DNA from 4 places in the Piscinibacter sp. PDB5-1 genome. Region 3 is predicted to be linked to each of the others. Evidence: predicted binding sites of a transcription regulator. Region 3 holds the regulator's gene; each other region holds the start of a gene.
The links. The regulator LexA, encoded in region 3, represses DNA repair genes until DNA is damaged. The targets are predictions, from matches to a motif close to ACTGTATNNNNATACAGT.
Positions count from the first base shown of each region.

Region 1: the regulator LexA is predicted to act here: its motif matches at 1,877-1,894, upstream of dinB (DNA polymerase IV).
Region 2: the regulator LexA is predicted to act here: its motif matches at 3,910-3,927, upstream of imuA (translesion DNA synthesis-associated protein ImuA).
Region 4: the regulator LexA is predicted to act here: its motif matches at 3,934-3,951, upstream of recA (recombinase RecA).

Region 1 covers NZ_JBWVZL010000001.1:842,197-849,076, reverse strand. Annotated here, with positions in the region: gene AC1KAT_RS03785 (SRPBCC family protein) at 1-214, opposite strand, end outside; gene AC1KAT_RS03780 (ArsR/SmtB family transcription factor) at 192-554, opposite strand; gene dinB (DNA polymerase IV) at 611-1,834, opposite strand; gene AC1KAT_RS03770 (hypothetical protein) at 1,970-2,449, shown strand; gene AC1KAT_RS03765 (SUMF1/EgtB/PvdO family nonheme iron enzyme) at 2,459-3,709, shown strand; gene AC1KAT_RS03760 (ChaN family lipoprotein) at 3,706-4,530, shown strand; gene AC1KAT_RS03755 (hypothetical protein) at 4,567-4,971, opposite strand; gene AC1KAT_RS03750 (hypothetical protein) at 5,142-5,444, opposite strand; gene AC1KAT_RS03745 (PqiC family protein) at 5,612-6,256, opposite strand; gene AC1KAT_RS03740 (PqiB family protein) at 6,253-6,880, opposite strand, start outside.
Region 2 covers NZ_JBWVZL010000002.1:631,439-638,318, reverse strand. Annotated here, with positions in the region: gene AC1KAT_RS10265 (NAD(P)-dependent oxidoreductase) at 1-272, opposite strand, end outside; gene AC1KAT_RS10260 (LysR family transcriptional regulator) at 373-1,287, shown strand; gene AC1KAT_RS10255 (Y-family DNA polymerase) at 1,320-2,933, opposite strand; gene imuA (translesion DNA synthesis-associated protein ImuA) at 2,950-3,681, opposite strand; gene AC1KAT_RS10245 (YchJ family protein) at 4,008-4,403, shown strand; gene AC1KAT_RS10240 (ankyrin repeat domain-containing protein) at 4,411-5,919, shown strand; gene AC1KAT_RS10235 (ATP-binding protein) at 5,947-6,880, opposite strand, start outside.
Region 3 covers NZ_JBWVZL010000002.1:218,138-225,017, forward strand. Annotated here, with positions in the region: gene AC1KAT_RS08300 (NAD-dependent succinate-semialdehyde dehydrogenase) at 1-263, shown strand, start outside; gene AC1KAT_RS08305 (hypothetical protein) at 305-1,561, shown strand; gene AC1KAT_RS08310 (asparaginase) at 1,621-2,556, opposite strand; gene lexA (transcriptional repressor LexA) at 2,619-3,296, shown strand; gene AC1KAT_RS08320 (helix-hairpin-helix domain-containing protein) at 3,304-3,621, shown strand; gene AC1KAT_RS08325 (penicillin acylase family protein) at 3,634-6,060, opposite strand; gene AC1KAT_RS08330 (hypothetical protein) at 6,229-6,702, shown strand; gene AC1KAT_RS08335 (hypothetical protein) at 6,699-6,880, shown strand, end outside.
Region 4 covers NZ_JBWVZL010000004.1:288,819-295,698, reverse strand. Annotated here, with positions in the region: gene sucD (succinate--CoA ligase subunit alpha) at 1-134, opposite strand, end outside; gene sucC (ADP-forming succinate--CoA ligase subunit beta) at 149-1,318, opposite strand; gene AC1KAT_RS17625 (DUF2889 domain-containing protein) at 1,334-1,945, opposite strand; gene AC1KAT_RS17620 (regulatory protein RecX) at 2,075-2,779, opposite strand; gene recA (recombinase RecA) at 2,801-3,895, opposite strand; gene AC1KAT_RS17610 (response regulator) at 4,022-4,693, shown strand; gene AC1KAT_RS17605 (sensor histidine kinase) at 4,741-6,348, shown strand; gene AC1KAT_RS17600 (patatin-like phospholipase family protein) at 6,335-6,880, shown strand, end outside.

The sequences.
Region 1 (6,880 bases), on a different contig from region 3:
CGCCGTCGGGGCCGCGCATGAAGGTGTAGAAGTCGCCGCCCGCGCGCAGGTCGAAGCTGCGCACCTCGGTTGTCCAGGGCTTCGGGCACCACCACTCTTCGAGCAAGGCGGGGTCGGTCCACGCGCGCCACAGCGTGGCCCGTGGGGCGCGCACCAGGCGCGAGATGACGAGGTCGGCCCCGTCGGGCGATTCATGGGCGGGTGCGTTGGGCATCGGTCTGCTCCTGTTGGTGAAGTTTTTCGGCGAACTGCGCCATGCGGTCGCTGCGGGCTTCCCACAGGGCGCGTTGCTTGGCGATCCAGCCTTCGGCCTGCGTCAGCGCCTGGGGCACCAGTTCACAGGTGCGCACCCGGCCTTGCTTGCGCGAGCGGATGACGCCGCTGCGTTCGAGCACCGACAGGTGCTTCATGAACGAGGGCAGCGCCATGTCGAAGGGCGCGGCCAGCGCGGACACCGACTCGGGCCCGCGCACCAGCGCCCCCACGATCGCGCAGCGCGTGGGGTCGGCGAGCGCGTGGAAGACTTCGGCGACGCGGACATGATGGTTAGCCATTGAGATAAGTATCGGCGTAAATGCCAACCCGTGCAAGCGCGTGGCCGACACCCCGGTCAGCGGGGGCTGGGTGGCGCGGCTTCGGGCAGCGGGTCGAACAGCGACAGCGTCTCGTACACCGCCTCGGGCTCGCGCGCGGCCACCGCCGCCGTCGGCGTGGCCGACATCGCGCCCGCTGGCACCAGTGCCCCCGCCCGCACCCCCAGCAGCCGCAGGCGCCGCGACAGATCGACGCGCTTGAGCGATTCGCCTGCCGCGCGGCGGATGGCTTTCGCATCCATCGTCGGCGCGGGCAGCGTCAGGTCGCGCGTGGCGATCTGGAAGTCGTCAAAGCGCAGCTTGATGCCGATGGTCTTGGCGGCGTAGCCCTTGCGCTGCAGGTCGGCGGCCAGCCGCACGCACAGGTCGGTGAAGATTTCGCCGAGGCGGGCTCGGTCGCGCACCGCGTGCAGGTCGCGCTCGAAGGTCGTTTCGCGGCTGATGGACTTGGGTTCGCGAAAGGTCGTCACCACGCGCTCGTCGCGGCCGTGCGCGGCTTCGTGCAGCCACGCGCCGTAGCTCTTGCCGAAGTGCGCGAGCAGAAAGCCCGGGTCGGCGGCGGCGAGTTGGCCGATGGTCTCGATGCCCAGCGTAGCGAGCTTGGCGCTGGCCTTGGGGCCGATGCCGTTGACCTTGCGCGCGGCCATCGGCCAGATGCGCGTGGGCACGTCGGCCTCGCTCAGCAAGGTCAGCCCGTCGGGCTTGTCGAGCTCGGAGCCGATCTTCGCCAGCAGCTTGTTGGGCGCCACCGCGATCGAGCAACTCAGGCCCGTCGCCTCGCGCACCGCGTCTTTCAACTGCCGTGCCACGGCCGCACCGGCATCGGCCTGCGCGCCGGGCACGTCGCTCAGGTCGATGTAGATCTCGTCGATGCCGCGGTCTTCGACCACCGGCGCGATGGCGCGCACGGCGGCCTTGAAGAGGCGCGAGTAGTGGCGGTACTGGTCGAAGTCACCGGGCAGCAAGATGGCGTCGGGCGCGAGCTGCGCGGCCTTCATCAGCCCCAGCGCCGAGTGCACGCCGAGCGCGCGCGCCTCGTAGGTGGCGGTGGTGGTGACGCCGCGACCGGCGTACTCGCGCAGCCGGGCAAAGCGCCGCGTGCCGTCGGCCAGCGTCTCGGGGCCGTAGTGCCGCGCCCCGCCGATCACCACCGGCTGGCCGCGCAGCTCGGGGTAGCGCAGCAATTCGACGGAGGCGTAGAACGCGTCCATGTCGAGGTGGGCGATCAGGCGGCGGGACATGGCGAGGGGCGTTCGGCAGGGGGCGCGGCGGTGCGATGCGGGACTGTATTTTCATCCAGTGGGTGGGGCAAGCCCGGCGACGCCGTGGGTGGGGCTTGGCTACCATGGTCGGCTTCCATCTCAAGCGCCTGCCCCGTGAGTCAAAACCTCTACGCCCCTCCCAAAGCCGCCGTTGCCGACATGACGCCCCTGGCCGACGCGCCCGCGTTGTGGAACCCACGCGCTGCGATGCTGTGGAGCCTGCTGTTCTCGCCCGTGTTCGGCGCCTTCCTGCACATGAAGAACTGGCGGGCGCTCGGCGAGCCGGCCCGTGCCGCCAACTCGCAGGCGTGGTTCATCGGCAGCATCGTGGCCACGGCCGCGTCGATGTTCCTGGCCCTGGCGGCGCCCGAGTCGGTGGCGCTCGATCTGCTGTCGCGCGTGGGTGGCTTGGCGCTTTTGGTCGCGTGGGCCATCGCCTCGGCGTCGGCGCAGACGAAGTACGTCGCGGGCCGCTTCGGCGACCGCTACCCGCGCCGGTCGTGGCTCGTGCCGCTGCTGATCGCGTTCGTCATTCTGGTGGTGTTCACGGTGATCGCCGTGGCGCTGGCCATCGAAGCCGAAGAGGCGCTCTGAGGGGACGCCATGAGCACCCTGGACTTCGAAGCCCCGCCCATCGACGGGCCGCGCATGCGGCGTGCGGGCAAGTCGCTGCTGTCGCTGGCCTTGATGGACGCGCGCAACCACACGCTGCGCTGGAGCCACGCCTTCGAAGACGCGCTGAACCGTGCGCCCGAAGAAGGGCAGGCCCCGCTGGCCCTGCCCGACCACCCGCGGCTCGACTCGCCCGAGTGGCTGCTCGGGCACATCGGCTGGTTTCAAGAGCACGTGGTGCTGCGCAACGTGCAGCGCCACCGCGGTGACGGCGCCGACCTGCGCGTGCCGCGCCTTGCCTCGCTCGACCCCGAGGCCGATGGCCTGTACGACCCGACGCTTTCGCCGCGCGCGCGTCGCCAGGGCCGGGGCCTGCCGCCGCTGCCTTCGGTGCGGCAGTACCTGATCGACACGCTGGAGACCACGCTCGAACTGCTCGACCGGGCCGACGAAGACGACGAGTCGCTGTTCTTCTTTCGCCTGGCGCTGTTTCACGAAGAGTGGCGCGCCGAGGCGTTTGCCGTGCTGGCGCAGGCGACCGGCTTCGACGCGGGCCTGGTGCCCCGGCTCGAAAGCGCACCGCCGCGCGATGCGCTGTCGTTTCCGGCCACGCGCTGGCGCATGGGCAGCGACGAGGAAGGCTTCGTGTTCGACACCGAGCGCCCGGCGCACGAGGTGGACGTGCCCGACTTCGAGATCGACGCGCAGCCGGTGAATTGGTCGCAGTTCTGCGAGTTCGTCGAAGACGGCGGCTACGACGATGCCCGCTGGTGGACGCCCGAGGGCTGGGCCTGGCTGCAGCGCGAAGGCCGCCGCAGCCCACGCTATGTGGACCAGATGCGCCAGGCCGTGCTGCTGCAGCGCTGGGGCCGCATGGCGCGGGTGCCGCTGCACCAACCGGCCTTGCACGTGAGCTGGTTCGAGGCCGACGCGTGGTGCCGCTGGGCCGGGCGCCGCCTGCCGACCGAGGTCGAGTGGGAACTGGCTGCGCACCTGGGCGCCCCGCGCGGCTTTCGCTGGGGCGATGTGTGGGAATGGACCGCCGGCACTGCCCGCCCGTACCCCGGCTTCGTGCCCGGCGCGTGGTCGGCCAGCCTGCCGCCCGCCTTCGGCAGCGACCGCGTTCTGCGCGGCGCGTCGTTCGCCACGCGCGAGCGCATCCGCCATGGGCGGCACCGCGAATTTCAACCGACCGACCACGACCTGCTGTTCGTCGGCTTTCGCAGCTGCAGCTTCGAATGACGGCCCGCACGCGGCTGGTCGCGTTGCTCGCACTGGCGGCGCTGGCGCTGGCGGCGTGCCAGTCGGCCGGCCCGCCGGGCCGCGAACGCGTGCTCGTGTTCGGCGAACAGCACGACCAGCTCGACCAGCAGCGCCAGGTGGCCGAAGCCGTGCGCACGCTGGCCGCCGAAGGGCGCCTGCAGGCCGTGGTGCTTGAAATGGTCGAACAAGGCCACGGCACGGCGGCCTTGCCGCGCGACGCCGACGAGGCCCGCACGCAGGCCGCGCTGCGCTGGAACGACGCGGGCTGGCCCTGGGCGCAGTACGGCCCGGTGGTGATGGCCGCCGTGCGCGCGGGCGTGCCGGTGCTCGGCGGCAACCTGCCGCGCGCGGGCATGCGTGACGCGATGCGCGACGCATCGCTCGACGCCACCGTGCCCGAGGCTGCGCGTGGGCAACTGACGGCCGCCGTGCGCGACGGTCACTGCGGCCTGTTGCCCGAATCGCAGATGGCGCCGATGGTGCGCATCCAGATCGCGCGCGACCGGGCCATGGCGGCCACCGTCGCCGAGGCGCTGTCGGGCGCCGTGGCCGGGCGGCAGGTGCTGCTGCTGGCCGGCGCGCACCACGCGTCGCGCGACCGGGGCGTGCCGCTGCACCTGGCGGCTTCGGGTGTGCCGCCTTCAGCGCTGCGCGTGGTGCTGTTCGGCGAGCCCTCGGGCCTGGTGGCCGACGAGCGCCGCCCAGCGCAGTTGACGCCCACGCCCGACCCCTGCGAGGGACTGAAGCAGCAGCTTCAGCAGCGTCCGCCGTCTGCGCCGGCGTCCGTCCCTAGGTCGTAGCGCACCGCTTCCGTACCGCAGCGCCGGCGCGGGGCCTTACTTCTCGCACGCCACGCGCTCGGATTCGGAGACCACCCGCACCGCCGCGGTCGGTGGCGGGGGCTTCGGGGCGGGCGGGTGGGTGGTCACGCGCAGGCGGTCGCCGGACACCTCGTAGTGGTAGTCGCGGGCCGAGCCGACCAGGCTGGGCTGGACCGAGTTCGAAGTGACCGTCGCGCGGTAGGTGCCGGGCTTGACGATCTGGTAGCTGTATTCGGCCACGTAGCTGCGCCCCTGCGACAGCTGGCAGGTCGTGACGATCTGCTGGGCCCGCACGGCCATCGTGCAGGCCTGACCGCGAATTTCCTGGGCAGATCCATCCGCGAGGTGCGAGACGATGCCGCGTGCGCTCCAGCAGCCGAGCAGCTCGCTGCCGGGCGCGGCGCGGGTGTCGAGCGGCATGAGCAGCGGCCACAGGGCCAGGGCCAGGACGCGTGCGTGCCGCCGGCGTGTCGGGGTGGGTCGGCGTGGTCGCATGGAGGAATGGGTTTGACGTGTCAGTGGATGTGCGCCGGCCATGCGTGATCTCGGCGGTTCAGCAACGACGGCGAGACCGGCGCATCTTGCGGGGGTCACTCGACGGTGCGGGTGATCGGTGCGCGGTTCCGGCCGATGAAGACCGCCACGATGAGCAGGATCCAGGAAGCGGCGGCCATGAGCGAGATCGCGACGCCGATGATGCTGCGCACGCTGGTCAAGGACGAGATCGAGGCGCCTTCTTCGATCTGTGTGTAGAACCAGTGGGCCGACCCGGCCTGCAGGCCGAAGGCCAGCAACTTGGTGACCAGGGCCAGCAGCACCAGCTCAGCCGCCGAACCGAGGCGGCTCCAGTTGCAGTAGAGGGCGATGAGGCCCCCCAGGCTGGCCAGGGCCATGGGGGCGGTGTACGTGACTTCGAAAATGGCGGAGGGGTGCATGGGCTTCGGGCCGTGGTATGGGTGGACGGGGCTGGGAGGCTGTCAGAGCCGGTGGCCCCCGAGCACGCAGATGCCGCGATTGCCTGACCCTCACACGCCCCCATTTTTGATTCGAAACGGACGATCTACGGCGCCCCTGGTGCGGTCGATGCGGCGCACCCCGCCGCCTGTCCCCGCGAGCGCGCCGCGAGGCGGCTGCCGATGTCGTCGGCGAGCCTGAGCACGGCGCGGCGGTGGCCGGCACCCAGGTCGAGCGCATCGCCGGTGGCCGTTTCGCGCACGGTGCTCGTGCACACGAGCGGCTCGCCGCCGTTGCGTGCGAAGGGCGTGGCCGACCAGGTCGCTTCGATCCAGGCTTCGCGGCCGGTGACAGACTCCATGCGCGTCACATCCAACCGCACACGCCACGCGGGCAGGGCCGAGGGGGCGAGGGCCGAGCGCGCATCGACACCGCCCCAGGCCTGCGTCCAGCGCTGCGTCAGCGCGGCGCGAAACTCGTCGCGCAGCGGTGCGACCCAGCGCTCGCGCTCCAGCACGCGCAGGCTGTCGTCGGGCAGGCGCAGCACCCATTGCGGTTGATCGACCGCCGCCGGCACGCCCACCGGCCCCAGCTCGACCACGAAGGCCGGTGCGGCGCGTTCGCCCACCGGTGCGTTGCCGACCAGGCTGTGAAAGCGCGGCGCGGGGGTGGACGAGCAAGCGCCCATCGCCACGGCCATCACCGCGAGGGCCAGCGTGTGCGGTGGGATGGAACACCAGCGTGGGGTCATCGGGTCGTGCCTCCGCCCGGCAGCGCCGGGTCTTCGGGTTTGCCGCGCAGCAGCGATTCGGGGTGGCGCTGCAGGTAGTCGCTCAGCACGCGCAACGATTGCGCCGCGCGCTGCAGGTCGCTCAGCGTCTGCTCGACGTTGCGCTGCACCGGCGCGCTGGGGTCGAGCAGGTTGCGGTCGACGCGGTTCAGCGAGTCTTGCACCGCGCCCAGCGTTTTGTTGACCTCGGCCAGCGACTTCTGCGCCTCGGGAGTCAGCTTGCCGATGGCGCCGCGCGCCTGCGTGAGCGTGTCGTTGAGGTTGCGGCCGATCTCGTCGAAGGGCACCTTGTTGATCTTGGCGACGATCTCGGCGATCTGCGGTTGCACCTCGCTCAGCGTGCCCGGCACGGTGGGGATCTTGAACGGTGCCGTGTCGTTGTCGTCGGGGTTGGCGCTGCGCGGGCTCGGGATGAAATCGAGCGCCACGTGCATCTGCCCGGTGAGCAGGTTGCCGGTGCGCGCCTGTGCCCGCAGGCCGCCTTCGACCAGGCGCTGCAGCAGGGCCCGGTCGCGCGCAACTTCGCTGGCCGCGCCATCGACCACCGTGTCGCGCACCTCGCCCAGGCGCAGCGGGTAGATCTCG
Region 2 (6,880 bases), 410 kb from region 3:
AGGATGGCCTGCGTGCCTTCGAGAAACAGGGCGTGCAGGCGGGGCTCTTGCCAGCCCGGGTTGAAGGCGCTCACCAGCGCGTCGTGCCCCTCGGCCGCGTGCGCGACCTGCGCTGCGTCGAGCGCGTCGGCCGCCACCACGCGCAGGCCGTCGCGCGCCGGGTACTTGGCCGGCTGACGCGCCAGGGCGGTCACGGCATGGCCGCGTTGCAGCAGTTCGTCGAGCACGGCCGAGCCGATGAAACCGGTGCCGCCGATGAGTGCGATCTTCATGCGTTTCTCCAAGAGGTTGTCGATGCACGAGACGATATGGGCTTCACAATCTGGCCGAAAGTCGCTTGTTTCGAACAACTTTGTTTAGCCAGTCTTCACAATGGACGATCCCGGCCCCCACCTGAAACGCCTGGCTGTGTTTGCGGCCGTGGCCCGCGTCGGCTCGATGAGTGCGGCCGCGCGCTCGCTGGGCATGAGCACTTCGGCCGTCAGCCAGCAACTGCGGTTGCTGGAGCAGCAACACGGCGTGACCCTGCTGCACCGCTCGACGCGCAAGCTCACGCTCACCGAGGTGGGCGCGAGGCTGGCCGAGCACAGCCAGGCGATGGTCGATGCCGCGACGCGGGCGCGCGAGCACCTGCGCCTGGCGCACGACGCGCCAAGCGGCGAGCTGCGCCTGGCCGCGCCAGTGGGCTTTGCCCGTCACGTGGGGCTGGCCCTGGCGCCGCTGCTGGCCAAGCACCCGGCGCTGAAGCTGCGCCTGCTGGTGGACGACGCGATGATCGACCTGATCGACGCGCGCATCGACCTCGCCTTTCGCGGCGGCCGGCTCGTCGATTCGTCGTGGACAGCGCGGCGCCTGTGCCGGTTCGACTGGGCCTTGTGCGCGTCGCCCGAGTACCTGCATCGCCACGGCGAGCCCCGGATGCCGGCCGATCTGGCGCAGCACCAGTGGCTGGCGGCCGGATTGGAAGGTCCGCGGCTCAAGGTGACGCTGGCCGGGCCCGGCGGCGAGGCCGAGGCCGTGGCCGTCGAGCCGCGCATCGTCAGCAACAACCAGTTCAGCCTCGAACAGATGTGCGCTGCCGGTCTGGGGGTGGCGATGCTGGTGCGCGTCAACATCGACGACGAATTGCGCAAGGGCCGGCTGGCGGTCGTGTTGCCCGAGTGGCAGCTGGAGCCCATTCCCATCTGGGCCGTCACGCCGCAACGCGAGCAACCCGCCAAGGTGCGGCACGCGATGGCGGCGATGGCGGCCTACCTCGTCCGGCAGCCCGGGGTGCGGGTGGACTGAAGCGCCGGGTGGTCTCGCTCGCCGTACGGCGCTCAACCGAACCAGCCCTGCAAGAACCAGTTCGCGCCCTGCGCCGCATCGACCGGGATGCGCCGCCGGTACAGCCAGGCCAGCGCGCCGTCGCGGGTCTGGGCGACGAAGTAGTCGCGCTCGGCGAGCGCGTCGTCCCACCAGCCGGTTTCGATGCGCTCGGGCCCGGCCAGCAAGGTGACGGGGTGGCCGGCCAGCAAGGGCGCGGCATGCGGCGACTCGTGCAGCGGTTGCGGCTCGGGCAGCAGCCACACCGGGTGCCGCGCGGCGCCGGCCGGCAGGGCGCGGGCCGCCCGGGTGAGGCGTTGCGTGTCGAGCAGGCCGCCATCGGCCGGCTGGCAGGCGGTGGCCCGTTCGGGGCGGTGGTCGGCCAGCGGCACGAGGCGCTGCACGCGCTCGCGGCCGAGGCGGGCCTGTAGGCGCTCGATCAATCGCACCAGGCCTTCGCGCTCGCCGCGCGGGGTGGGAAACAGCTCGTCGTTGGGCGGCGGCTGGTGGGCGATGTCGTGCGCATGCAGGGCCAGGTCGAGCGTGGGCGCGGGCAGCACCAGCGCGGCGAGGCGTTCGCGCAGCAGCGCGAGCAGGTGGGCCGCGTCGCGCGAGGGCTCGGTGAGGGCCAGCGTGAGCACGGTGCAGGGCGGCGTCTGGCTCTCGTGGCGCCAGCGCGGCTCGTGCTTCATGTGCAGGTCGAAGCGCCGCACGAAGGCGTGCCGGGCCGACAGCCAGGCCACCAGCCGCATCAGCAGCACCTCGGCGCCGTGCAGCAGTTGCGCGGTGTTGTCGGCGCGGGCGAAGAGTTCGAGTTCGCTGTCGAAGACGGGCGGCAGGCGCAACGGCTCGCGCGGGTCGGGCCGGTCGCCGAAGGCGCAGTCGATCTCGCCGAGCAGCCCGGTGCCGAAGCGCCGCGCCAGCCCCGCGCGCGGCAGCCGGCGCAGGTCGCCCAGCGTGCGCAGCCCCATCGCCTGCCAGGCTTCGGCGTGCTCGGCGGCGGCCTCGGGCAGCCCCAGGGGCGCGGCGTCGAGCCAGCGGTGCAGCACGGCGAGGTCGGGTGCGCACAAGGTGCGCTCAGGCGAGGCCAGGCGCGCCAGCCACAGGGCACCCTGGGCCGTGGGCGCGCTGGCGAGCTGCACGCGGTGGCCCAGCGGCACGAGCGCGTCGCGCAGCCGGCACAGCAGCGCGTCGAGGCCTTTGAAGTAGCGCAGGCTGGCCTGCACTTCGAGCAGCACGCCCTCGGGTGGGCACAGGCAGACCATGGGCGTGAAGGCCAGCGCGGCATGGCCGACGCTCAGCAGCGCCCGCGCGTCGCGGTGCGCATCGACCTGCCCCAGCACGAGCTGCGGCGCGAGCGCCAGCGCGGTGGCGCGCTTGAGGCCCGGGTGCACGCCCTGCGCCCGGGCCTGTTCGTTGGCGGCGATGACGTGGTGCAGATCGACGAGCGCCAGCGCCTGGCCTTCGAGCCCGCCGCTCAGCGTGGCGGCGAAGGATTCGAGCGACAGCCAAGGCAGGTGGATGCCGATCCACCGCTGGGGTTTGCCGGCCGAGGCCGGCGCTGCGGTGGGGGACTCAGGGGGTGCGAGCCCATCGGCGGTCCCGGCCGGGGTGTGGGCGCGGGCCATGTCGCTTCACGCCTGCTCAAGCCAGGTTCACGAAGGTCGCGCCGGCCAGCGGCGCGTGGCGTGCGGCGGCCGCGTCGGCCCGCGCTGTGGCGGTGGCCGACAGCACCGGCGGCAGCCGCAGGTGAATGGGCGCGAGCACCGGCGGCCCGCGCCGCTTGAGCACGTTGACCGCCAGCTGGTCGGCCCCGCCCGGGCGCAAGGCCAGGCGCAGCGGTGCGGCACTGGCCTGCTGCTGGGCAGCCATCTCGCGCAGCACGAAGGCCGGGCCGTCGTGCGCCTGCGCGGCCAGCTGCAGGCGTCGCACGCGCTCGGGCCGCAGCCGGGCCGGCAGCCAGGCGAGCGTGGCCCCGACGTGGCCGCTCTTGAGGGCCTGTTCGAGCGCCCACTGGCTGTCGGTGCCCGGCGTGGGTTGCAGCTGGGTGTGGACGACCAGCAGCTGCGACACGTCGAGCCCCAGTTGTGTCAAGGCCCAGGCCGACAGCTGCGCGGGCGGGTCGAACAGCATCACCAGCCGCCCGGTGGATTGCACCTCGGCCAGCGCTTCGGCCAGCAGGCGGATTTCACCGATGCCCGGCTGCGCCAGCAGCAGCTCGGTGAGCGCGCGACGCGGCCAGCCGCCGCCGGGCAGGTGCGCGTCGAGCGCGGCAAAGCCGCTGGGCACGGGCCGCTCGCCGCTGCGGCCGAGTTGGTGGCCGCGCCACAGGGCCGGGTGCAGCAGCTCGGGGTGCAGCGCGACCGGGCCGGGCAAGGCAGGGAAGGGCGGCGACGCAGACCCCGGCGGGGCCGACGCAGGCGCCGGTGCGGACGAAGCCCGCGCAGGGGATGCCCATGCCGTCGATGCCAGTGCCGGCGACCCCGGACCCGGCGGCTCGAACCCATCGAACAAGGACGCCGTGCCGCACGCGGGGGTGCGGCCGGTGTCGTGTCGAGGGGGGCGGGTGGGGGCGAAGGAGCTCATGGGCAGCAGCGAACGGGTACTGTATTTTTATACAGTATTTGCCGCCCTGTGGGACTTTTTCCAAGTCACCCCATCCGTCCCCGGGCATCGGTCACGGGGCGAGACAATCCGCGCCCATGCCTGCCGACCGATCCGCCCTCTGCCCTTGCGGCAGCCCCCAGCCCTACGCCGCCTGCTGTGGCCGCTACCACGACGGCCCGCTGCACCTGCAGGCGCCCAGCGCCGAGGCGCTGATGCGCTCGCGGTACACCGCCTTCGTGCGCGACCTCACCGGCTACCTGCTCGACACCTGGCACCCGAGCACGCGGCCGTCGGACCTGGAGCCCTCGCCTCCCGGCCTGCACTGGCTGGGCCTGGACGTGAAGGCGCACCGGGCCCTCGACGACACCCACGCGACGGTCGAATTCGTCGCCCGCAGCAAGCTCGCCGGGCGCGCGCACCGGCTGCACGAAACCAGCCACTTCGTGAAAGAAGAGGGCCGCTGGTTCTATGTGGACGGCGACATCGCCTGACGAGACCATGAAGCGCCAACAACACCCAGGGATCGGCATGACCTCACGTGCGATCACCCCCGGCCGCTGGCTCGCCGCCGCCTGCCTCGCCATGGCCGCGCTCACCCCTGCCCGGGCCGCCCCGCCCGAACCCGCCGCCCCGGCGCTGCGTTGCCCGCGCGCCGAAGGCCAGGCGGCACCGACGCCCCGGCTCTACCAGGCCATCCTCGCCGGCGATGCGCGGGCGGTGGCGCGCCACCTGAAGCAGGGCGACGACCCGACGGCCTGCGCGGCCGGGGCGAGCCTCGTCGCGCAGGCCGTGAAGCGCGGGCAGATGGACATCGCCTACCAACTGCTCAAAGCCGGCGCGAGCCTCGACCGCCCCTTGAGCGCGGGCGGCGAGAGCGTGCTGATGCAGGCGGTGGGCCAGGGCGACTTCGCCCTCGCGGCGCAACTCGTGCGCGCCGGCGCCGACGCGAACACCCAGGTGAGCGGCTTCAGCGCGCTGCACGTCGTCGCCGCGACCGAAACGCGGCCCTCGAGCACCCGCGCCCGCGAGCAGCTCGACCTCGCGCGGGCCCTGCTCGTGCGCGGGGCCCGCGCCAACGCGACCTCACCGCGCGGCGAGACCGCGCTGATGTACGCGCTGGACCAAGGCAACACCTGGCTGCTGCGCGTGCTTCTCAGCCAGGGCGCCGACCCCACGCTGCGCCAGGGCGCCGGCCGCGCCCCGCTGCAGCAGGCCCAGGCCTCGGGCCGCACCGACCTGCAAGCACTGCTCGCCTCGCACCGGGTGATGCCCGAGGGCGCCTCGACCTCGGCCGCTGTGCTCATCGAACAAGGCCAGGACGCGGCCCTCGCGGCGCTGCTGCCCACGCTCGACGCGCGCCAGACGCCCGGCCTCGCGCGGCAGGCCTTGTTGATGGCCGCGCTGAGGCACCGCCGTTTCTCGATGCTGCCGCCGCTGGTGGCCTGGGGCGCCGACCCGAACGGCGTCAGCGAACTCGTCGAAGGCTTCGACCTCGTGCCCTCGACGCCGCTGCAATTCGCCATCGGCCACGGCCTGGGCACCGGGGTGATCGAGGCGCTGCTCAAGGCCGGCGCCGACCCCGACCACCGCATGGCCTACGACCCCGGCAGCACGCCGCTCGACCTGGCGCTGAACCGGCACGACCTGCCCACGGCGCGCACCCTGCTGCGGCTGGGCGCCGACGCGAACGGCCGCACGCCGCCCGGCGACATGACGCCCTTGATGACGGCCGTGGCGCTGGCCGGCGTGCCCGGGCTCGACGACCCGCTGGGCTTTGTGCGCGAGTTGCTCGACCGCAAGGCCAAGGTCAACGCCATCGGCCCGCAAGGCATGACCGCCTTGCACTTCGCCGCCCTGGCGGGCAACGCCGCCGCCGTGCGGCTGCTGCTCGACCGGGGCGCGCGGCCTGCGCAACGCGACATGCAGGGCCGCAGCGCGCTCGATGTGGCCCGGCAAGAGAAGGCCCACGAGGCGGTGCGCCTCTTGGCCCCGGTGACGCCGAAGTAGCCCGCGGCCTTTCAGTGTCTCGGCCGCTCAGCCCGGCCGCTGAAAGCGCACCGTCACCCGCAGGCCGCCGAGCGGCGATTCGCCCAGCGTGACCTCGGCCCCATGCCGCGTGGCCACGCTGCGCACGATGGCCAGGCCGAGCCCGGTGCCGGGCTCGGCGGCCGGGTTGCGGCGGTAGAAGCGGTCGAACACGCGGCCGCGTTCTTCGGGCGGAATGCCCGGGCCCGCGTCGTCCACCTGCAGCGTGGGCACGCCGGCGTCGTCGCCCACCCGCAGTTCGACGCGCGAGCCGGCGGGCGAATAGCGCACAGCGTTGTCGGCCAGGTTGCGCACCAGCACCGCGAGCGCGGTGCGGTCGCCCGTCACCTGCACCGGTGCGTCGGCGAACAGCGCGAACTCGGTGCCGCGCGACACCGCGAAGGGCACCGTGTCGGCCACTGCCTGGCGCACCAGCTCGGCCAGGTCGAGCGCTTCGCGTGCCAGGGCCGGTGCGCCGGGTTCGCTGCGCGCCAGCGTGAGCAGCTGTTCGACCAGCCGCGCGGCGCGGTCGATGCCGGCGGTGAGCGCGGCCAGCGCCTCGCTGCGCTGCGCGTCGTCGGGCGCACGCTTGAGCAGTTCGAGCTGCAGCTTCAGAGCGGTGAGCGGCGAGCGCAGCTCGTGCGCCGCGTCAGACACCAGCGCGCGTTGCGTGTCGAGCGATTCGCGCAGGCGTTGCAGCAGCGCATTGAGCGCCGCGACGAGGGTGGACACCTCCTCGGGCAGGCCCTGCGCGTGCACGTCGCTCAGCAGTTGCGCGTCGCGCCGGCGCACCTCGTCGGCCACGCGGCGCAGCGGGCGCAGCGTCCACGCGGTCAGCGCGCCCATGGCCAGTGCCAGCAGCGGCGTCAGCACCAAGAGCGGCGTCACGCCACGCAGCGCCGACGCCGCGGCCAGCCGCTCGCGGATGCGCACCGGCTGCGCC
Region 3 (6,880 bases):
TCAAGACCGAAGAAGAAGCCATCCACCTGGCCAACGACACCGAGTTCGGGCTGGCCAGCTACTTCTTCAGCCGCGACGTGGGCCGCATCTTCCGCGTCGGCGAAGCGCTCGAATACGGCATGGTCGGCGTCAACACCGGCCTGATCTCGACCGCCGAAGTGCCCTTCGGCGGCGTGAAGCAATCGGGCCTCGGCCGCGAAGGCGCGCGCCAGGGCATCGAGGACTATGTCGAGGTGAAGTACCTGTGCCTGGGCGGTCTTTGAACGGACGGGCTGCGCGCTGGATTGCAGCGATCACGGCCCTGGTGGTCAGCACATTCGCAGGGGCTGCACCCTGCCAGCCGAACCCCCAGGCCTACGACGACGGGGCCTACACGGGCCTCGACGAAACGGCGGACGGGCGCCTCGTGCGCAACCCCGTGTGGTTCAAGCATGTGCGCACGCTGTCGCTCACGCCTCACATGGAAGGCCACCGGGGCCGCTTCGTGCTGCGGAAGGCACCCAAGCCGCGCACGGTGTATCGCTCGGTCTACCCGATCGCTCTCGGCGGAGGCCATCACGGCTTTCTGGCTTGGCGACAAGGCTGCTCGACCCTGGTCGATGCCCGGGGCCAAACGTTCGGTCTCGCGCCTTTCGACGCTGCGTATCCCGAGCCTGCGCCCGCTGAGCAAGGCGGCGCATCCGAGCGCGTGCTGTTGACCCTGGCCGAGGGTGACGGCGGTACCCGCCTCGCCTTGTTCGAGCGCGGCCGCCTGGTCGCCCGCACGCCGGGCAGCTTCGTTTCGGTCGATGCCCAAGACACCGGCTTGAAACCTCTCGGCCTCATTTCCATCGAGACGCGGGACGGCCGGGGCGTGCTCGCGCGGGCGACGCTGCGCGAGGTCATCGCGCCGCAATGGCGCAGCGTCGAGGCGTTCGGCATCGAAGGCCCCGGGCTGAAACTCGTGCACCTGCTGGCGCGTGCCTTCGATGGCAAGGGCAGCCAGCTCTATTCAACGGACGGTCAGCCCCTGAGCCTGCCTGGGGCACCTGAAGGCTTCGGCGACATGCGGTGGCTGCACGACTTGCAGAACCCGTACAGCGGGACCACCTCGCCCGAACGTGCCGTGCTGGTCACCACACGCTGGCCCGACGGCCGCTGCCAGGTGTTCGACGCGGGCCTCAAGCCCTTGCTCGACCAGCCCCTCGCGCCGGGCTCGCAGCGCTGCGTCGCCCTTTTCAGCAGCCAGCACAGCGCCTACGTGAGCGGTCGCGATGAGGACGGGCGCCTTCGCGTGTACCGCAAGGACGTCCCCGCCGCGATGACACCAACGGCAGTGATCGAAGGCGAGGTGGTCATGAGCTTGCGCACCGGGATGATGGTTCGGCGCCTGCCCGAACCCGCCGGAGGTCGGTACCAGGTCATCTCACCCGAGGGCGGCCACCCCGTGAACCAGGAGACCTACGAAGACTTTCGCCACCTGGGTTGCGGCTTCACCGAGGTCAAGGAAGACGGGCGCTGGGTGACGCTCTCTCACGACGGCACCACGACCGAGAAACGGTTCTACCCGTTCAGTTGCTGATCCCCCGCTGCTGCGCAGCCCCGCGCAGCAGCGGGCGCAGCGCTCGGCACGTGCCCGCGTCAGGGCGCGAGCAAGCGGAGCATCAACTCCACACGCGCCTTCACCGGCGACAGCGTGCCGCCGGCTTCGAGCGTGTCGTCGGGTTTGGCGAGCACGGGGCCACTGGGCACGCGGCTGCATCGCAGCACCTGCACGCCCGCGGCCTGAGCGCGCAGCAAAGCGGTTTCGAGCGACGCGTGCAAGGTGCCATTGCCGGTGCCGGCGGCGACGAGGCCCTGCACGCCCGCCGCCACGGCGGCATCGACCAGCAAACCATCGGCGCCGGCATGGCTGCTCACGATGGCAACTCGCGGCCACGCCTGCGGGTCACGGCCCACATCGGCCCCCGCCGGCTCGCCTTCGGGCCACCCGCGCAGTTCGCGCAAGCGCCCCGCTTCGATCCACGCGATGGGGCCGGCGTCGCCGGAGTCGAACGCGTCGATGCGCACGGTGTGGGCCTTGCGCACATCGGCGGCCGCATGCACCGCGCCGGCCATCACGGCCACCACGCCGCGGGCCTGGGGCGTGCGGGCCACGGTCACGGCGTCGAGCAAGTTCTGCGGGCCATCGGCCTGCAAGGCGGTGGCGGGGCGCATCGCGGCGGTCAGCACGACCGGCTTGGTGGGCGCGAGCACGCGCTGCAAGAAGTAGGCGGTCTCTTCGAGCGTGTCGGTGCCGTGGGTGATGACGACGCCGGCGACTTCATCGCGGCCGAGGTGGTGTGACACGCGCCGGGCCAGCGCCTGCCACACGGTGAAGTCCATGTCTTTGCTGTCGATCTGGGCGACCTGCTCGCATTCGAGCGGGGTGCCGGCCAGCGGCGGCACGGCCTGGACGAGTTGCTCGATGCCCAGTTGCGCGGCGCGGTAGGCGAGCGCGTCGGCCGCGCCCGTGGCCGTGCCGGCGATGGTGCCGCCGGTGCCCAACACCACGACAAGCGCACGAGTACTTTTCATTTTCGTGAGGCTGGATGAAAATACAGTGGTTGAGTTGCCGCCCACCAACCGCAGGACGCGCCATGCAAGACACGCCCAAACTGACCGACCGACAACAGCAGATCCTCGATCTGGTGCAAAGCGCCATCGAGCGCACCGGGGCTCCGCCCACCCGCGCCGAGATCGCCAACGAGCTGGGCTTTCGCTCGGCCAACGCCGCCGAAGAGCATTTGCAGGCCCTGGCCCGCAAGGGCGTCATCGAACTGGTCGGCGGTACCTCGCGGGGCATCCGTTTGAAGTCTGACACATTGCGTGCGCTCAACGAGAGCCGCGGCAAGCAGTTCTCGCTGCCCCTGCCCTCGCTCGCGCAGCTTTCGCTGCCCCTGGTGGGGCGTGTGGCGGCGGGCCACCCCATCCTCGCGCAAGAGCACATCGACCAGACCTATCTGGTCGAGGCGAGCATGTTTCCGCGCCGGCCCGACTACCTGCTCAAAGTGCGGGGCATGAGCATGCGCGACGCCGGCATCATGGACGGCGATCTGCTCGCTGTGCAGCGCGCCAAAGACGCCAAGAACGGCCAGATCGTCGTGGCGCGCCTGGGCGACGAGGTCACGGTCAAGCGCTTCAAGCGCACGCGCACGACCATCGAGCTGCTGCCCGAGAACCCCGACTTCGAACCCATCGTCGTGCCCTTCGGCGATGTCGATTTCGAACTCGAAGGCCTGGCGGTCGGGCTCATCCGCAACAACATGCTGATGTGAGGCCCCCGTGAGCCGCACGGCCTTCGCCACCAAACCCCTGCGCAAGGCGCTCAGCGCCGACGAATGCGAGCAGCTCGAACAGCTGCCCAACATCGGCCCGGCGCTGGCCGAAGACCTGCGTTTGATCGGCATCCAGCACCCGCGTGAACTCGCGGGGCAAGACCCGTTCTCGCTCTACCAGCGCCTGTGCCAGGCCACCGGCCTGCGGCAAGACCCGTGCGTGCTCGACACCTTCATGGCCGTGGTCGATTTCATGGGCGGCGCGCAGAAGGCGCCGTGGTGGGCCTACACGGCGCGGCGCAAGGCCGAGTTCGGGGCGGTGTGAGGGGCTGACCCCTCAAGGCGCCCCGGGGGTCAACACCAGCGCGTGCCCGGCCGAACCGTCGCCCCACACCGGCACGTCTTTCACCTCGCGCCACAGGTCGAGAAAGCCCCGGTAGCTCGACGAGAACACCAGGCCCGACTGCCCGGTCGAATGCATGAAGCGTGACTTCGACGGGTCGCCCAGGTCGTAGAGCGCGCGCAGCGAGGGGCCGTGCTCGGTGCGGTAGGGCATGCCAATCCGGGCATCCGCCCGCATGGCCACCTTCGACACGTTGAGCGTGTGGGTGTCGCCGCCCACCGGCGTGCGCAGCTCGAACCAGCGCGCCAGCGGGCCGACCTGACTGAACGGCCGGTGCTCGGCGCGGGCAATGTGGGCGCGGCCCCACTGCCATTTCGACACATCGGGGCCTTGCAGGGTCTGCAGTTCGTCGAGCGCGCGGGTCAGGGCCGCGTCGCTCTGCTGGGCGCAAGTCTCGGCGACGGCGGCGGTGGCCTTGTCGTCGCACCACCACGCGTCGTTGCGGTCGAGCACGCCTTCGAGGGCCTCGCGGAAGTTGCGCGACCCCACGCTGCGGTCGTAAGACGCCTGGCCGATGTCGTCGGCCAGCACGGCCTGCGTGAGCTGGCGCACCCAGGCCCAGAAGACCAGTGGCGCCGCACGTTCGGCGGCCATCGTGCCGTCGAAGCCCGTCAACTCGCGCTGCGCCGCTGCCGCCAGCGGGTGCACCGATTGCGCCTTGCGCAGGTGCGGCAGCAACCGCTGCGCGGCCAGCGAGAGCTCGTCGCCCTGCATGGCGCGCAGGCTGTCGAGATCGTGCTTGGGTTTGCCTTCGAGCATCTGCTCGATGCGTTGCATGCGGTAGGGCGTCGTCCACTCGCTGGCGATGTAGTGCGGGTACTCGGGCGGGTGGATGCGCTGGTTGGCGCTGCCCAGCCAGCCGCGCGCGGGGTCGCGTTCGCGCGGGGTCTGGTCGCCCGGCACGAAGCCGGTCCAGTCGTAGCGGGCCTCCCACCCGGGCGCGGGCACCAGGCCTTTCAGGTCGTGCTGCGGGCCGCGCTGCGGCACCCGGCCGGCGGCGACGAAAGCGATGCGGCCGGCGGTGTCGGCCACCACGACGTTCTGCATCGGCGCGATGTACTTGCCCGAGTGGGTGAGAAAGTCGTCCACCGACTGCCAGCGGTTGGCCAGCAGCGGGGCTTCGAGCAGGTCGGCGTCGCTGTCGAGGGCCGTCCAGCGCATCGCCAGCACATAGCCCGGTCCGCCTGGCGCACCGGTCAAGCCGTCGGCCGGGCCGCCGACGTCCGAGATCACCGGCCCGTGGCGCGTGCCGCGCACGGTGATGGACACGTCGGCCCCACCGCGCACCTTGATGACCTCGTCGAAGCTTTCGAACCGGGCCCAGCCGTCGGGCGTCTGGTACTGCGCCGGGTCGTCGGCGTGCACGCGTTCGAGGTAGAGGTCTTGCACGTCGGGGTTGGTGTTGGTGAAACCCCAGGCCACGCGCTCGTTCTGCCCCAGCACCACGCCGGGCAGGCCGGGCATGGTGGCGCCCGCGACCTTCAGGCCAGGCGCTTCGAGCCGTGCGAAGTACCACAGCGCCGGCGTCGTGAGCTTCAGGTGCGGGTCGTTGGCGAGCAGCGGCTTGCCGGTGGTGGTGCGCGAGCCGGCCAGGACCCAGTTGTTCGAACCCACGCCTTCGACGCCCGACTCGGGCGCGTGCAGCAGCGCCTGCTTGCCGAGCGAGCCATCGACCTTGAGGCCGCGGAACAGCGCCGCGTAGTCGGCCGTGGCGAGCGGCTTTTCGCCGGGGTACGGGGGCAGCAGCTCGTTGATGCGCTCGACCGGCATCTTCAGCGCGAGCCGCATGCGCAGCAACTCGTTGTTCCAGTTGCCGCCCAGGTCCCAGGCCATCATGATCGTCCAGGCGAGCGTGTCTTCGGGCGTCCACGGCTCGGGCTGCACGCCGGTCAGCAGCATCTCGGGCGGACGCGCCTTGAGGCCGTGACGAAGGTAGGCGTTGATGCCGTCGGTGTAGGCCAGCACGGCGGCTCGGGTTTCAGCCGAGGCCGATGCCCACTGCGCCGTGGCGGCGCGCTTCACGCCCAGCGCGCGCAAGAACTTGTCGCTCTCGACGGCCCCCGGCCCGAAGGCCTCGGCCAGCCGGCCCGAGCCGATGCGGCGGTGGGTTTCGAGCTGCCAGAGCCGGTCTTGCGCGTGGGCGAAGCCCAGGCCGAACATCGCGCCCTCGCGGGTGGCCGCGCGGATGGTCGGGATGCCGTGCGCGTCGCGCTCGATGCGCACCTTGCCTCCCAGGCCCGACACCGGCAGTTCCCCTTCGACCTGCGGCAGCGCCTGGTGCACGTAGATGGCCATCGCGAGGCCTCCCCCCGCCACCACCAGCCCCACCGTCCACAGCGTGCGTTTCAGCCATAGGTTCATCGCGTGTTCCTTCTTGTTCGAGCGCGGACGCCGAGGTTAGCGCGTGTGTGCACCGGCCCGAAATGGCCTTGGATCGGGTCGCTATTCCCCGCTTCGCTTCGTGGCGTGGTTCACAGAATCGCCGACACAGATTCACACAACTGCGCCACCCCCGGAGGGACTGCCGACATGCGAAGAAACTCGCTCGACACCGCCCGCGCGCCCCAGCGGCCGCTCGTGCCCGCCGTGCAAGGCCGGCTCGGCGCCTGTCCGCCACCGCCGCTGAGCCGGGGCTCGTTCGGCGCCCGCATGCAGTTGCTGTTGCAGACCTGCCTGGGACTGCTCAACCCGTCGCACCTGCCGGCGCATGTGCGCGCCCGCAAGAGGCAGCGCGAACGCGAACTGGAAGTGCTGGCCGACGCCCGCGAAGAATTCATCATTGCCGTGCGCGACATCTGGGCCGCCGACGCCAGCGCCGTGCGCGCCCAGGTGCACGATGCCCGCTCGCTGCAAGAGTTGTGGCATCTGCGGGTCACCATCTTCGGCCTCGTCTCGTGCCACCACAGCCAGGACGAAGCGCGCGAGCGGCTTGCGCAACTCAACCGGCACTTCCCGACGCGCTCGGCCGGCTCGGGCTTCACCCCGCTGGACGGCGCGCGATGAACCCCGCCGCAAGCCCCGCCCCCTACCCCACGCCGGACCCGGCCTTTCGGCACGACGCGGTCTGGCACGTGAGCGGCACGCCGCAAGAGCGGCTGGCCCGCGTGGCCGCACGCCGCGCCTTCGTCGAGATGAAACAGTGTTTTCTGGACGCTGCCGCCGACTTCACCGGCGGCCAGGC
Region 4 (6,880 bases), on a different contig from region 3:
TTGGGGTTCACGCCGGCGACGAACGCGTTCTTGCCGTTGGCATAGGCCTGGCAGCCGAGGGTATGGAACTGGCCGGTCTTCCCCGTGATGCCCTGGGTGATGACCTTGGTGTCTTTGTTGATCAGGATGCTCATGTGCTTGCCTCGTCTTACTTCTTGCCCGCGGCGGCCTTGACCACGGCGTCGGCTGCTTCGGCCATCGTGTTGGCGCTGATGATGGGCAGGCCGCTTTCAGCCAGCATCTTCTTGCCCAGTTCTTCGTTGGTGCCCTTCATGCGCACGACCAGCGGCACCTTCAGGTTGACCGCCTTGCAGGCCGTGATCACGCCTTCGGCGATGGTGTCGCAGCGCATGATGCCGCCGAAGATGTTGACCAGGATGGCCTCGACCTTGGGGCTCTTGAGCATGATCTTGAAGGCCTCGGTGACCTTCTCGGCGGTGGCGCCGCCGCCCACGTCGAGGAAGTTCGCCGGCTCGCCGCCGAAGAGCTTGATGGTGTCCATCGTCGCCATCGCCAGGCCGGCGCCGTTCACCAGGCAGCCGATGTTGCCGTCGAGCTGGATGTAGGCGAGGTCGAACTTCGAGGCTTCGATCTCGGCCGGGTCTTCTTCGTCGAGGTCGCGGTAGGCGACGATCTCGGGGTGGCGGAACAGCGCGTTCGAGTCGAAGTTGAACTTCGCGTCGAGGGCCTTGATGTTGCCGTTGCCTTCAAGAATCAGCGGGTTGATCTCGGCCAGCGAGGCGTCGGTGTCCATGTAGCACTGGTAGAGCTTCTTGAGCACGTCGATGGCTTGCGCCTGCGAGGCTTCGGGCACGCCCATGCCCTTGGCCAACTCGGCGCCTTGCGCGTCGGTCAGGCCGGTCGCCGGGTCCACGAAGACCTTGATGATCTTCTCGGGCGTGGCGTGGGCGACCTCTTCGATGTCCATGCCGCCTTCGCTGCTGGCCATCATCGCGACGCGCTGCGTGCCGCGGTCGGTGACGGCGGCGACGTAGTACTCCTTCTTGATGTCCGCGCCTTCTTCGATCAGCAGGCGGCGCACCTTCTGGCCTTCGGGGCCGGTCTGGTGGGTCTTGAGCTGCATGCCGAGGATCTCGCCCGCGAGCTGCTTCACCTCGTCGCGCGTGCGGGCCAGCTTCACGCCGCCGCCCTTGCCGCGGCCGCCGGCGTGGATCTGCGCCTTCACCACCCAGATCGAACCGCCCAGCTTCTGGGCGGCTTCATCGGCCTCCAGCACGCTGAACGCGGGGTAGCCGCGCGGCACGGGAATGCCGGCCTGGCGAAGCAGTTCCTTGCCTTGGTACTCATGAATCTTCATCGCACTCTCTCTTGCTCAAGTTCCAGAAAGGGGTGACGGAACCGCCGTCGCGGAAGGGGTCGGGTCGTCGTTGCCGGCGCGGCGCTGGTGCCACCGCGGGTAGTGCAGGCGCACCACCTCGCCGTCGGTGCGCAGCGCGTGGCAGCGGTTGAGCTGGAACGGCGGCTTGTCGTCGTTGCCAGCTTTGAAGGGGGACACGCCCTCGCCAGCCAGGCCCTGCATCACGGCGGTGGGCAGCAGTTGGGCGAGTTCTGTCAGGTGGGTGCAGCCTTGCACCCCGCCCAGGCGTTCCATCGCGGCCCAGCGGAAGCCCTTGAGCAGGTTCAGGCCGACCAGGCGCGTGTAGGCGTCGCCGTGGTCGTCGCAATGGCCGGGGTGGGGCGTGCGTTCGGAGTGCGCGCCGGCCTCGACGATGTCGAGCCGGCTGTTGATCACCAGGCGCAGCAGCAGGTCGTGGATCGGCTCGCCGGCGGGACGGATCTGGCCGCCAAGTCGCGCGTCGCGGGTCTTGATGTCGGTCAGCCGGGCATCGACTTCCCACAGGCCATCGCCACGGGCAAACACCTGCACGTCGATCTGACGGCGGTGCTTGAGTTGGCGCTCAGGCGCAGCGGGTGGCAGGGCCATGTGGCGGGCGGTGGGTGGGAGGGGGCGATGCGGGAAAGCCCGTAGCGCGGAAGCCCGCGAATGTAGCACTTCGCACTGCACCATATTTGTGCAGAAAACCAGCCCGCGCCCTGGGTCGTCAGGCGGTCGTCAGGTGTCTGCCGTGTCGTCGGCGAAGGGCGCGCCCACGTCGTCGTCGGTGCCGGTGGGGCGGGTGTGAACGACGCGCCGGATCACCTCGGCCGAAAAGCCGCGCGCGGCCAGAAAGCGGGCCTGCTTGGCGCGCTCACGCGCATCGCTCGCCGGCTGGCCGAACTTGCGCTGCCAGACGGCTTGGGCCCGAGGCAGTTCGCTGTCCTTGAGGGCCTGGGTTGCATCGGGGGTCAGGGCCACGCCGTGCTGCGCGAGTTCTTGGCGGATGCGCAGGTTGCCGTAGCGCGGCGCCCGCACATGCACGCGGCTTTCGGCGAAGCGCTCTTCGCTGAGGTAGCGGTGGGCCTGCAGCCAGTCGAGCACGGCCTCGACCTGGGCGGCGGCCTCGGCCGGGTCGGTGTCGGCCGCGGCGTGGAGGGGCGCGCGTGCCTCGGCGGTGCCCCAGACCTCGGCGACAGTGCCGATCTCGGCCGTGTCATCGGCGCTTGCCGACGGATCGGACAGGTGCCGGTCAGGTGAATTCGCCGCGTGGCCACCGGTCGCTCGCGCGCCGCCTGCTGCTTGTTGCGCGGCGCGTTGTTCGACCTTCAGGTAGGCCAACAGCTTGCGCCGCAACTCGCTGCGGCTGTGCTCTCGCTGGCTGAGCAGTTGAAGCCCGCGCCCCTTGAGCGACAGCCGCGACGGGCCCGCTTTCGTGCCCACCGTCGAAGCCCCGGGCGCGGCTTATTCCTTGGCTTCTTTCGCGGCCTTGCCGGCCTTGGCGGCAGGGGCTGGCTCGCCCGGGGTGCCGGTCGGCAGCAGGGGAATGCCCACGGCCTCGCGCACCTTGTTTTCGATCTCGACGGCGAGGTCGGCGTTCTCACGCAAGAACTCACGCGCGTTGTCTTTGCCCTGGCCGATCTTTTCGCCGTTGTAGGCGTACCAGGAACCGCTCTTTTCGAGCACCTTGGCTTCGACGCCCATGTCGATGATCTCGCCCTCGCGGCTGATGCCTTCGCCGTAGAGGATGTCGAACTCGGCGGTCTTGAACGGCGGCGAGACCTTGTTCTTCACGACCTTGACCTTGGTCTCGTTGCCGATGACTTCTTCGCCCTTCTTGATGCTGCCGATGCGGCGGATGTCGAGGCGCACCGAGGCGTAGAACTTCAGCGCGTTGCCGCCGGTGGTGGTTTCGGGCGAGCCGAACATCACGCCGATCTTCATGCGGATCTGGTTGATGAAGATGACCATGGTGTTGGTCTTCTTGATCGTGGCGGTGAGCTTGCGCAGCGCCTGGCTCATCAGGCGGGCTTGCAGGCCGGGCAGGCTGTCGCCCATTTCGCCTTCGATTTCGGCCTTGGGCGTGAGCGCGGCGACCGAGTCGATGATGACCAGATCGACCGAGCCCGAGCGCACCAGCGCATCGACGATTTCGAGCGCCTGTTCGCCGGTGTCGGGCTGGCTGATCAAGAGCTCTTGCAGGTTGACGCCGAGCTTTTGCGCGTATTGCACGTCGAGGGCGTGTTCGGCGTCGATGAAGGCGCAGGTGCCGCCTTGTTTTTGCATTTCGGCGACGACTTGCAGCGTCAGCGTGGTCTTGCCCGACGACTCGGGGCCGTAGATTTCGACCACCCGGCCGCGCGGCAGGCCACCGACGCCCAGCGCGATGTCGAGGCCGAGCGAGCCGGTGGAGACCACCTCGATGTCTTCGATGACTTCGCCTTCGCCCAGGCGCATGATCGAACCCTTGCCGAACTGCTTTTCGATCTGGGCCAGGGCCGCTTGCAGGGCCTTGGCTTTTTCGCTGTTGAGGGTCGAGGGCTTCACCGGTGCGTCCATGGGGCTGATCTCCAAAAGTTCGGCGATTATTCTCAAATGCTGGATGTTTGTACAGTCTTTTTCCAGCCCGTCACAGGGCCATCCCTACAATGAATTCGGGCCAGGAGCCCCCGACGGAGAACCCGCATGCGCCTCTTGATTGCCGAAGACGACCAGGTGTTGGCCGATGGCCTGCTGCGATCCTTGCGCCAGGCCGGCTACACGGTGGACCACGTGGCCACCGGCACCGAGGCCGATGCGGCGCTCGCTTCGCACGAGTTCGACCTCGTGATCCTCGACCTGGGGCTGCCCAAGCTGCACGGGCTCGAGGTGCTGAGCCGGCTGCGCGGGCGCGGGGTGACGGTGCCGGTGCTGATCCTGACGGCGGCCGACAGCGTCGAGCAGCGCGTCAAGGGCCTGGACCTGGGCGCCGACGACTACATGGCCAAGCCCTTCTCGCTGCAAGAGCTCGAAGCGCGCGTGCGGGCGCTGACGCGGCGCGGCCTGGGCACCGCCTCGGGCGTCATCAAGCACGGGCCGCTGACCTTCGACGCGACCGGCCGCGTGGTGTACCTGAACGACCAGATGATCGAGTTGTCGGCGCGCGAGCTGGGCCTGCTCGAAGTGCTGCTGCAGCGCGCGGGGCGGCTGGTCAGCAAGGACCAGCTGGTCGAGCGGCTGTGCGAGTGGGGCGACGAGGTCAGCAACAACGCGATCGAGGTCTACATCCACCGCCTGCGCAAGAAGATCGAGCACGGGCCGGTGCGCATCGCCACCGTGCGCGGGCTGGGCTACTGCCTCGAAAAGATCGCCGGCTGAAGTCCCTGTACAGCTTCGCGCAAGGCAGCGCCCCTATCCTGGCCCGCATGCCGTTCGCGCGAGAACAACGTTCCCTTTTCGGCGAGATCCTCGACTGGATGCTCGCGCCGCTGCTCTTGTTGTGGCCGATGAGTGTGGTGCTGACCTGGCTGGTTGCGCAGGGCATCGCCGACCAGCCCTACGACCGCCAGCTCGGCGAGCTGGCGCGCGCCTTGGCGCAGCAGGTCACGATCAGCCATTCGCCGGCCGGCTCGAAGGCCGATTTCAGCCTGCCCACCGGCGCGGCCGAGCTGCTGCGCACCGACGAGTCCGACACCGTGTACTACCAGGTGCTCGGCCTGCGCAGCGAACTCGTCAGTGGCGAGCGCATCGTGCCGGCGCCGCCCGGCGACGCACCGCGCCGGACCGGCCAGGTGCAGTTGCGCAACGACACCATCGGCGGTGAAGACGTGCGCGTCGCCTACGTGTGGGTGGACATCGAGCAGCCCGGCCCCACGCCGCCGCTGGTGCAGGTGGCCGAAACCCTGGGCAAGCGCTCGCGGCTCGCGGTCGAGATCACCAAGGGCGTGATGCTGCCGCACATCGTGATCCTGCCGGTGGCGGTGCTGCTGGTGTGGCTGGCGCTGGCGCGCGGCATCGCGCCGCTCAATGCGCTGCAGCAGCGCATCCGCAAGCGCGAGAGCCACGACCTGAGCCCGATCGACGAACGCGACGCGCCCGAAGAGGTGTCGCCGCTCGTGCGCGCCATCAACGACCTGCTCTCGCGGCTGGACGGCAGCATCCGCTCGCAGAAGCACTTCCTGGCCGACGCGGCACACCAGCTGAAGACGCCGCTGGCCGGCCTGCGCACGCAGGCCGAGCTGATCCAGCGCGAGATCGACGCCGGCCACAGCGACCCGCAGTCCATCAAGAAATCGCTGCGGCAGATGGCCGTGGCCAGCCAGCGCGCCGCGCACATGGTCAACCAGCTGCTGGCGATGGCGCGGGCCGAAGACCCCTCGCAGGCCACGGCCGACCAGCCGGTGAACCTGGCCAAGCTCGCCGCCGACACCGTGCGCGACTTCGTGCCGCGCGCGATGGACAAGCGCATCGACCTCGGCTACGAAGGCCCGCATGCGCGCGCCCGGCCGGCGCCGCTGGTGCTGGGGCGTGCGCTGCTGCTGCGCGAGATGATCCGCAACCTGGTGGACAACGCCCTGCACTACACGCCCGAGGGCGGCACGGTCACCGTGCGCGTGGTGGCCGACCCCTTCGGCCAGGTCGTGGTGCTGCAGGTCGAGGACACCGGCCCCGGCATCCCGCTCGCCGAACGCGAGCTGGTGTTCCAGCCCTTCTACCGGGCGCTGGGCACCGATGTCGATGGCTCGGGCCTGGGCCTGGCCATCGTGCGCGAGATCGCCCAGCGCCACCACGTCGAGATCGTGCTCGAAGACGCCCACCCGCCGCCCGCCGTCGGGGGCGAACCCGCGCCGGCCGGCCACGGCCCGGGTGCGCGCTTCACGCTGCGCTTCGCGGCGCTGGCCCCGGTGGCCGAACCCAGCAATGACCCCGGCACGCCCACGCTGCCGGCACCGCTGAACGCGCTGCCGCCCGCGGCCCCTTCTTCGTCCACCCCCACGCCCCCGTCACCCCACGCCCCCGATGCCGCGACCTGACCCCGCCCCCGTTCGTTCGCTCAACCTCGCGCTGCAAGGCGGCGGCTCGCACGGGGCCTTCACCTGGGGCGTGCTCGACCGCTTGCTCGAAGACGAATCGATCGCGCTCGGCGGCCTGTCGGGCACCAGCGCCGGCGCGCTGAACGCGGCCGTGCTGGCCACCGGCTACCACCGCGCCGGGCGCAAGGGGGCGCGCGAGGCACTGGCAGCCTTCTGGGGTGACATCAGCCATTCGGGCGCGATCTTCGCGCCGCTCACCACCGGCGGTTCGCACGCGCTGAGCGACCCGTTCCGGCTCTCGCACCTGCCGGGCTACCGCTTCCTCGACACGTTCTTCCGTTCGTTCAGCCCGTACGAGTTCAACCCGCTCAACCTGAACCCCTTGCGCAGCGTGCTCGAACGTCACGTGGACGAAACCGCGCTGCACGCGTGCAGCCTGGGCCTCTTTGTCACCGCGACGAATGTCATCACCGGCCAGCCGCGCGTCTTCACGACGCACGAACTGAGCATCGATGCGCTGCTCGCGTCGGCC